3 regions of the Achromobacter sp. AONIH1 genome follow, and region 2 is predicted to be linked to each of the others. Evidence: predicted binding sites of a transcription regulator. Region 2 holds the regulator's gene; each other region holds the start of a gene.
What was found. Region 2 encodes LexA, which represses DNA repair genes until DNA is damaged. Its sites were predicted from a motif close to ACTGTATNNNNATACAGT; they were not measured.

Region 1 (3,273 bases), 470 kb from region 2:
CCGCTGCTCTGCGGCACGACCCAGCTCGTCTATGAAGGCCTGCCCACGCACCCCGATCCGGGCCGCTTCTGGCGCATGATCGACCGGCACCGGGTGTCCATCTTCTACACCGCGCCGACCGCGATCCGCGCGCTGATCAAGGGCGCGCACGAACATCCGCACGCGCATCCCCGGCACTACGGGCTGGACACCTTGCGCGTGCTCGGCACGGCCGGCGAGCCCATCAACCCGACGGTCTGGCGCTGGTATCACGAGGAAGTCGGCAAGGGCCGCTGCGCGGTCGTCGACACCTGGTGGCAGACCGAGACCGGCGGCCCGCTGATCGCTCCGCTGCCCGGCGCCACCCCGCTCGCGCCCGGATCCTGCACGCTGCCCCTGCCCGGCATCGGCGCGCGCATCGTCGACGAGACCGGCCGCGAAACGCCGGACGGGCAAGGCGGCTCGCTGGTGTTCACGCGCCCCTGGCCCGCCATGCTGCGCACCCTCTGGGGCGACGACGCGCGTTTCCTGCAGACTTATTTCCCAGCCGAGCTGGGCGGCAAGACCTACCTGGCCGGCGACGGCGCCCTGCGCGACCCGGCCACCGGCTACTACACGATCACGGGCCGGATCGACGACGTGCTGAACGTATCCGGGCACCGCCTGGGCACCATGGCGGTCGAGTCGGCGCTGGTCGCGCACCCGGAAGTGGCCGAGGCCGCCGTGGTCGGCCGCCACGACGCGCTGACCGGCGAGGCCATCGTCGCCTTCGTCGTGCCCAAGGGCGGCCCGCCCGACGACGCGGCCGCCGCGCGGATCTCCGCCGAGCTGCGCGCCTGGATCGCGCGCGAGATCGGACCCATCGCCAAGCCCAGGGAGATCCGCTACGCCGGCAGCCTGCCCAAGACGCGCTCCGGCAAGATCATGCGCCGCCTGCTGCGCGCGATCGCCAACGACGATCCGATCACGCAGGACATTTCCACGCTGGAGAATCCGGCGGCGATCGAGCAGCTCAGGAGGGTCGGATAGAGGCGCGTCAGGAAAGTTCGTCCGGTCCCGGCAAGTCTGCCAGCAGCGCCGGCAACGCCGTCCGCACGGTTTCCCAGACTACATCCAGATTGATATCGAAATAACCGTGCGCGATACGGTTGCGCATCCCACGCATGCTGCGCCAAGGCACATCCGGCTGGGCCAGGACGAAATCGGCGTGACGGTCCATGATTTTCGTGGCCGCCTCGCCAATGATGACCAGGCTCATGATGACGGCTTGCTGGGTGCGTCTGTCCGCAAGGAAATCGCTCTTGGTCATTCCCTGTACGAAACTACGGGCGTCGACCGCAGCCTGGCGGATATGGTCCAGGTAGTCGGACAGGCGATTCACGCTCATACCGGCCGCGCTTCCGCAAGCACCTGTTCGCGGAATGCCGCAGGCAAATCCGCCGGTGTCAGCAGATCGACGTGGATGCCGAGCAACATCTCCAGCTCATCCTGCAGGCCGCCCAGGTCAAACAGCGTGGCGCCGGGCAACGCGTCGACCAGTAAATCCAGATCGCTGCCTTCCTGGTCGGTGCCGTACAACGCCGAGCCGAAGACGCGCACGTTCTCGGTGCGGTAGCGGCTTGCCGCCTCGCGTACCGCGCTTCGCTTCAAATCGAGCACTAGGGATGGTCGCATGGTCTGTTACTCGTCGGATTCCTAGGGATCATAGGCAATCGGCCATCCAGATTCAATCGCATCAGGTTACGTCTGACCGACGCCATATGCTGTATATTTATACAGTAATAAACAGCAACCCGCCGCGCCCCTCGGCCACCCCGCCATGCAGTCCCCCGAACGCATCCATCCCGCCTTGTGGCGCGCCACCCAGCTGGCGCGCGGGGCGGCGCGCTGCCTGCCGACCGGACATGCGGCGCTGTCGGCCGAGCTGCCGGATGGCGGCTGGCCGATGGGCAGCCTGGTCGAACTGCTGTCTCCGCATCCCGGCGTGGGCGAGATCCGCCTGCTGCGCCCGGCCCTGTCCCAGCTGGAGACACGGCGTCCGATCGCGCTGGTGCAGCCGCCGCACGCGCCCAATATCGTCAGCTGGATGAGCTGGCGGCTGGATCCCCGGCAGTTGCTCTGGGTCTGCCCTGAAAAACCGGCGGACGCGCTCTGGGCCGCCGAGCAGATCCTCAGGAACGGCAGCTGCGGCGCCCTGCTCTGCTGGCTGCCCCAGGTCCGCCCCGAATCGCTGCGCCGGCTGCATCTGGCGGCCCAGGCCAGCGACCTGCTGTTCGTCGCCCTGCGTCCGTCCGCCGCCGCCGCCCACGCCACGCCCGCCCCCTTGCGGCTGGCGCTGGCGCCCGCGCCGGGCGGACTGTCCGTCCATATCCTCAAGCGCCGGGGGCCTGCCTGCGATACGCCGCTGCACGTGGGCCTGGAGCCCGGCGCCTTCGAAACACCCGCCCGCCATGCGCCTCTGGATCGCCGCCTGCCTGCGCTGCCTGCCGCTGGACGCCATACGCCCGCACTGGCCTGACGACGCCCAGGCGTACGCCGTGCTGGAGCAGGAGCGCGTGATCGCCCTGACCCCGGCCGCGCGCCTTGCGGGCGTGCGGCTGGACATGCGGCGCGCCGGCGCCGCCGCCATCGCGCCCCAGGTCGAGCTGCTGCCGCGCAGTCCGCAGGCCGAGGCCGACGCGCTGCAGGGCGCGGCGCTGGCCCTGCTGCAATACACGCCCGAGGTCGCGCTGGCCGACGAGGCCACCGTGCTGCTGGGCGTGGGCGCCAGCCTGCAATTCTTCCGTGGCCCGCGCGCGCTGGCGCGCCGGGTCGCCGCCACGTTGCGGGCGCTGGACTTGCGGGTATCGCTGGGCATGGCGCCCACCGCCGCCGGCGCCTGGCTGCTGGCGCAGCGCCGGGAACGGCGCGCCTGCCGGCGGGTGCTGACGCTGCCCACGCTCGTTCGCAGGCTCGACGCGCTGCCGCTGGCCCTGCTGCCCCCGGCGCGGCCGCGCCTGGACTGGCTGCAGGACATCGGCTGCGCCACGCTGGGCGACCTGCGCGCCCTGCCGCGCGCCGGCCTGCAGCGGCGCAGCGCGCCCGAACTGCTGGCGGCGCTGGACGCCGCCTATGGTCTGGCGCCCGAGCCGCAGCGCTGGATCGAGCCGCCGGCGCGCTTCGCCCGCCGCATCGAGCTGATGGAATACCTGGAGCACACCGACGCGGTGCTGGCCGTGGCCCGCCGGCTGGCCGAACAGCTGGGCGGCTGGCTGGCCGCGAGCCAGCTGGCGGTGCGCAAGATCACGCTCAGCC
Region 2 (3,273 bases):
CCGGCCGCGTGCTGACCACGCAGGCCCTGGGCGGCACCGGCGCGCTCAAGATCGGCGCCGACTTCCTGCACCAGCTGCTGCCGAGCTCCAAGGTCCTGATCAGCAACCCCAGCTGGGAAAACCACCGCGCCCTGTTCGAGCGCGCCGGCTTCGAAGTCGACACCTACACGTACTATGACGCCGCCACCCGCGGCCTGAACTTCGAAGGCATGCTGGCCGACCTGAAGGCCGCGCCGGCCAAGACCGTCGTCGTGCTGCACGCCTGCTGCCACAACCCGACCGGCGTGGATCCCACGTTCGAGCAGTGGAAGCAGATCGCCGACGTCGTCAAGCAGAACCAGCTGGTCCCGTTCCTGGACATCGCCTACCAGGGCTTCGGCGACGGCCTGCAGGAAGACGCCGCGGTCGTGCGCATGTTCGCCGAGCAGGACCTGACGATGTTCATCAGCTCCTCGTTCTCCAAGTCCTTCTCGCTGTATGGCGAACGCGTCGGCGCCCTGACCGTGGTGGCCGGCAGCAAGGACGAAGCCGTGCGCGTGCTGAGCCAGCTCAAGCGCGTCATCCGCACCAACTACTCCAACCCGCCCACCCACGGCGGCACGGTGGTGTCGACGGTGCTGAACTCGCCCGAACTGTTCTCCCTGTGGGAAGAAGAGCTCGCCGGCATGCGCGACCGCATCCGCCTGATGCGCAAGCAGCTGGTCGAGAAAATCAAGGAACACGGCGGCAAGCAGGACTTCAGCTTCGTCCTGGCCCAGCGCGGCATGTTCTCGTACTCGGGCCTGAGCGCCGCCCAGGTCGACCGCCTGCGCGAAGAGCACGGCGTGTACGCCGTCTCCAGCGGCCGCATCTGCGTCGCCGCGCTGAACAGCGGCAACATCGACAAGGTGGCCAAGGCCATCGCCGCGGTGCTCTGAGCCTGACGCCCGGCGCGGCGCCATGCCGCCGCTGGCAACTGGCGATGCAAGACGGGACCCATGCGGGTCCCGTTTTGTTTTGGCGGCGTGCGCTTGCATTTTTCCGTTATGTCCCCCAGAATGGCGCTGTATATATGTACAGTCCGCAAGCAACGGATCATCGCCATGGCCAGCAAACTCACGGAACGCCAGCAGCAAATCCTCGACCTCATCAGGCAAACCGTCGCGCGCACGGGCTTTCCGCCCACCCGCGCCGAAATTGCCCAGGCGCTGGGTTTCCGCTCCCCCAACGCGGCAGAGGATCACCTCAAGGCATTGGCCCGCAAGGGCGCCATCGAGCTGACCGCCGGCGCCTCGCGCGGCATTCGCCTGAAGGACGCCGCCACGGCGCCAGCGCAGGCCATGCTGCCCCATCCCGCCCTGGCCCAGCTGCTGCTGCCGCTGGTTGGCCGCGTTGCCGCTGGCAGCCCGATCCTGGCGGCCGAGCATGTAGAGCGCGAGGTCGGCGTCGACCCCGGCCTGTTCGCCCAGACACCCGATTACCTGCTGAAAGTGCGCGGCATGAGCATGCGCGACGCCGGCATTCTTGAAGGCGACCTGCTGGCGGTCAAACGCGCCACCGAAGCGCGCAACGGCCAGATCGTGGTCGCCCGCCTGGGCGACGACGTGACGGTCAAGCGCTTGCAGCGCCAGAATGGCCGCCTGGAACTGCTGCCCGAGAACCCGGATTTCGCCCCCATCGTCGTGGACGCCGAACAGGAGTTCGCGCTGGAGGGCATCGCTGTCGGGCTGATCCGCACTCAGGCCCTGCACTGAGCACGCGCCATTGCGGTCGACCTGGGCTTGACCACGCCCGGCTCCCGCAGCATCGATCGCTACACCGCGACAGGAAACCCCGCCATGGCGGGGTTTTTGTTTGGCGATGCGTCAGGGCACGACACCAGGTTGGCCCTGGCACCAGCATGCCCCTCTTATCGGCGCCAGCTCGGCCACACGCTTCATGCCGACGCCATGGCATATCCATCGGAGCCGTCGTTGCCCCTAAAAGAAAAGCGCCGCATAAGCGGCGCTTTTCTTATCTGCTCAGGATATCAGTGCTTGAGCACCGGATCCGTGCTGCCCGGTTCCGCCGGCTTGGCCACCAGCGGTTCCTTGACGGCTTCTTCCTCGGCCAGCGGCTCCGGCAGGCGCTCCAGAGCCAGCTCCAGAACCTTGTCGATCCAGCGCACCGGCACGATTTCCAGATGATTCTTGACGTTGTCCGGAATCTCCGCCAAGTCCTTGACGTTTTCTTCCGGAATCAAGACCGTCTTGATGCCGCCGCGATGCGCGGCCAGCAGCTTTTCCTTCAGGCCGCCGATGGGCAGGACTTCGCCGCGCAGCGTGATCTCGCCGGTCATGGCGACGTCGGCGCGCACCGGGATGCGCGACAGGGCCGACACCATGGCCGTGGTGATCGCGATACCCGCGGACGGACCGTCCTTGGGCGTCGCGCCTTCCGGCACGTGCACGTGCATGTCGTGCTTCTCGAACACGCTGTCCGCGAAGCCCAGGCGCCGGGCGCGCGAGCGCACCACGGTGCGGGCGGCCTCGACCGATTCCTTCATGACGTCGCCGAGCGAGCCCGTGCGCTGGATCACGCCCTTGCCGGGCATGTCCGCCACTTCGATCGTCAGCAGGTCGCCACCGACTTCCGTCCAGGCCAGGCCGGTAACCTGGCCGATCTGGTTTTCCTTCTCGGCCATACCAAACGTGTAGCGACGCACGCCCAGGTAGTCGGACAGATTTTCACCGGTGACGTTGACGACCTTGGCTTCCGCGGTCTTGCCTTCAGCCTTGGCCTTGTCGCTCTGGGTGAGCAGCTGCTTGATGACCTTGCGGCAGATCTTGCCCACTTCACGCTCGAGCGCGCGCACGCCGGCTTCCCGGGTGTAGTAGCGCACGATGTCGCGCAGCGCGGACTCATCGACCGTCAGCTCGTTGTCCTTGACGCCGTTGTTCTTCATCAGCTTGGGCAGCAGATGGTCGCGGGCGATGTGGATCTTTTCCTCTTCCGTGTAACCCGACAGGCGGATCACTTCCATGCGGTCCAGCAGCGCCGGCGGAATATTCAGCGTGTTGCTGGTCGCGACGAACATCACATCGGACAGGTCGAAATCGACCTCGATATAGTGGTCCTGGAACGTGTGGTTCTGTTCGGGATCCAGCACTTCCAGCAGCGCCGACGAAGGATCGCCACGGAAATCCATGCCCAGCTTGTCGATCTCGTCCAGCAGGAACAGCGGGTTGCGCACGCCGACCTTGGTCATGTTCTGGACGATCTTGCCGGGCATCGAGCCGATATACGTGCGGCGAT
Region 3 (3,273 bases), 2.1 Mb from region 2:
GCCACGGACATAGCCGCTGGCGACGCCAGCGGTCGAGGCATGGGGGACCCCTGAAGACGCTTTCGCGCCAGCCGGGGATGGGAAAACGGGGGATGAGGCATCGTGCGCGCCGTCCAGGCCGGCCACGGCGGGCGGCATGAATTGGTCGCAGCTGAGCTGCAGGCGGCTGCGGTTCAGGCCCAGCTTGCGCGCGGCCATGGAAAAACGCTGGCGCAGCAAGTCGGCCCAGATGCCGGTGCCACGCATGCGCGAACCAAAGTTGGGATCGTTGCGGCGACCGCTGCGCAGGTCTTCGATGCGATGCAGGACGCGCTGGGCGCGATCCGGGAAATGGGCGTGCAGCCAGTCCTCGAACAAGGTCTTGACCTCCCAGGGCAGGCGCAGGACCGTGTAGCTGGCGTAATGCGCGCCAGCCGCCTTGGCGGCCTCCAGGATGTGCTCCATGGACTCGTCGTTGATGAACGGAATGATGGGCGCCACCAGCACGCCCACCGGCACGCCGGCGTCGGTAAGGCTGCGCACCGCCTCCAGCCGGCGCCAGGGCGCGGCGGCGCGCGGCTCCAGGCTGCGGGCCATGGCCGCGTCCAGCGTGGTGACGCTCATGTAGACGACAACCAGGTTGCGGCGGGCCAGTTCAGCCAGCAGGTCCAGGTCGCGCGCGACCAGGGCGTTCTTCGTGACGATGGTGAGCGGATGCCGGGTTTCCAGCATCAGTTCCAGCAGGCCGCGCGTCAGGCGCCATTCGCGCTCGATGGGCTGGTAGGCGTCGGTGGCCGAGCCGATATTGATGGGCGACGGCTTGTAGCCCGGCCGGCTCAGTTCCGCGCGCAGGGCCTCGACGGCGTTGGCCTTGGCCACCAGCCGGGTTTCGAAATCCAGGCCGGGCGAATAGCCCAGGTAGGCATGGGTGGGACGGGCGTAGCAGTAAACGCAGCCGTGCTCGCAGCCACGGTAGGGATTGACCGCCACGTCGAAGGGGATGTCGGGCGAATCATTGCGCGACAGCATCTTGCGCGCGGCCTCGGCCGTGACCTGGGTCTTGGGCGCGGCGGGTTCGCGGCGCTGGTCGGGCACGATGGGGATGATGGGAGCGATTCGGGAGGACCGGCCGGAAGCGGCCGGCGTAGCGGCGTCGTCCTTGCCGGGAAAGCCGGCGGCGCGCTCGGTCAGGCTCGACGAAGCATCTGAAGAAAAATCGGGGACGGGATCTACGAAATCGGCCGGCAGTCCGGAGGCGGACCAGCCGTCGTCGACCTGCACGCGTTCGTCGGATTGGAAGCGATGTCGAACATTAGTAACCGCACCCCGACCGCGCAAGGCGGCGGGGGCGGCAGCCGGGGACCCAGAACCGGCGGGAAAAGAATGATCGATGCTTGCCATAGGAACCACTGTACAAAAACACAGTAGTTTTAGCAAGCCCCGAAAGACTTTTCTTAAGACAGCCCCACTTTACCGCAAGACGCCGGCTCCGTTGCGACAATTCGATTTCATCTTGCGAGATGGGCCGGAAACCCGCGCCAGCATTGGCTTTGGAAGAAAAACAACAACCATCCGGGGGAACGAAAAACGCTCCGCCCCCCCCGAATCCGCAGGCCCGTTAGCGCAGCATGCCGGCAGCCGCCGTCTGATGCGTCGCCTCGTCGATCAGGATGAACGCGCCGGTCGCCGGCACGTCCGCGTAGCGATCGACGGCGAGCGCATCGCGCGTCGTGAACGACACCCGGCCGATGTCGTTCATGCGCAGCACGCCTTCCGTGTTCTCGACTTCCTGCAGCTCATGGATATCACGATGCGACAGCACGGCGCGCACCTTCGCCGAGGTCAGCCGCGTGCCCGACTTGAGCAGATACTTGCGCGCCGGATTGAGCGGCTGCGAATCGAGCCAGCACAATTCGGCCTCGAACTCGCGCGACACCTGCGCGGGCGCGGCCGAGTGCGCGATCACGTCGCCACGCGAGACATCCACGTCGCGGTCCAGCACCACAGTGACGGAATCGCCAGCCACCGCTACGTCCAGTTCACGGTCGAATGCCAGCACGCGGCTCACCACGGCGTCCACGCCGGACGGCTGCACCGTGACGGCATCGCCGGGCCGCAGCACGCCGCTGGCGACGCGGCCAGCATAGCCACGGAAGTCGTCCTTGCGGTCGCCGTCATGGCGCGCCACGCGCTGCACCGGGAAACGCAGCGGCAAGGCGCCGCCGTCGTTCTGCACATCCAGCGCCTCCAACAGCGCCAGCAGCGGTTGGCCCTGGTACCAGGGCGTCTTCGGCGACGACGTGACCACGTTGTCGCCGTTCAGCGCCGACAGCGGCAGCGCGTCAAAATGCGCGATACCCAGCTTGGCCGCCAGCTCGGCGTAGGCGGCGCGGATGCGTTCGAATACGGCCGGGTCCCAATCCACCAGATCCATCTTGTTCACCGCCACCACGATGTGGCGGATGCCCAGCAGCCTGGCGATGGTGCTGTGGCGCTTGGTCTGCGGCAGCAGCTTGCCATCGGCGGCGCGGGTGGCGTCGATCAGGATGACGGCCACGTCGGCGGTGGACGCGCCCGTCACCATGTTGCGCGTGTACTGCTCATGCCCCGGCGCGTCGGCGATGATGAACTTGCGCACCGGGGTCGAGAAGTATCGGTAGGCCACGTCGATGGTGATGCCCTGCTCGCGCTCGGCCTCCAGGCCGTCCGTCAGCAGCGAGAAGTCGATGCCGTCGCCGGCCACGCGCTTGTACTTGGCGCGCGCGATGGCGTCGAGCTGGTCGGCGAACACGCCCTTGCTGTCGTACAGCAGGCGTCCGATCAGCGTGGACTTGCCGTCATCCACCGAACCGGCGGTGATCAGGCGCAGCACGCCGCGGTCGGCGCTGGAAAGAAAAGAATCGTTGATGGCGTTCATGTGCGTTCCTTGCGGCCGGCCTTCAAGCCGGCAAACCCCGGCGCACGGCCGGAGCGGTCGGGTGCTTGCGCGGGATCAGAAGTAGCCTTCCTTCTTGCGGCGCTCCATCGAGGCCTCGGAAGTCTGGTCGTCCATGCGGGTGGCGCCGCGCTCAGTGATGTCGGTCACCGCGGTCTCGGCGATGATGGCGGCCGTGTCGGCGGCGTCGGACGCCACCGGGCAGGTGCAGGAGATGTCGCCCACGGTGCGAAAGCGCACCTGCAGCCGCTCGACCCGTTCGCCTTCCTGCGGCGGCGTCAGCCGCGTCACCGGCACCAGCAGCCCCTTGCGCCGCACCACCTCGCGCTCGTGTGCGTAGTAGATCGAAGGCAGCGCCA

Region 1: a site for LexA is predicted at 1,742-1,759, ahead of imuA (translesion DNA synthesis-associated protein ImuA). Genes of this name have one in related genera too.
Region 3: a site for LexA is predicted at 1,388-1,405, ahead of C2U31_RS14295 (PA0069 family radical SAM protein). Genes of this name have one in related genera too.

The regions. Positions count from the first base shown of each region.
Region 1 is NZ_CP026124.1:4,744,744-4,748,016, forward strand. It holds gene acs (acetate--CoA ligase) at 1-1,008, shown strand, start outside; gene C2U31_RS21750 (DUF86 domain-containing protein) at 1,016-1,366, opposite strand; gene C2U31_RS21755 (nucleotidyltransferase family protein) at 1,363-1,653, opposite strand; gene imuA (translesion DNA synthesis-associated protein ImuA) at 1,799-2,497, shown strand; gene C2U31_RS21765 (DNA polymerase Y family protein) at 2,430-3,273, shown strand, end outside.
Region 2 is NZ_CP026124.1:5,210,254-5,213,526, forward strand. It holds gene C2U31_RS23850 (amino acid aminotransferase) at 1-917, shown strand, start outside; gene lexA (transcriptional repressor LexA) at 1,083-1,733, shown strand; gene lon (endopeptidase La) at 2,009-3,273, opposite strand, start outside.
Region 3 is NZ_CP026124.1:3,124,451-3,127,723, reverse strand. It holds gene C2U31_RS14295 (PA0069 family radical SAM protein) at 1-1,380, opposite strand, end outside; gene C2U31_RS14290 (sulfate adenylyltransferase subunit 1) at 1,598-2,896, opposite strand; gene cysD (sulfate adenylyltransferase subunit CysD) at 2,972-3,273, opposite strand, start outside.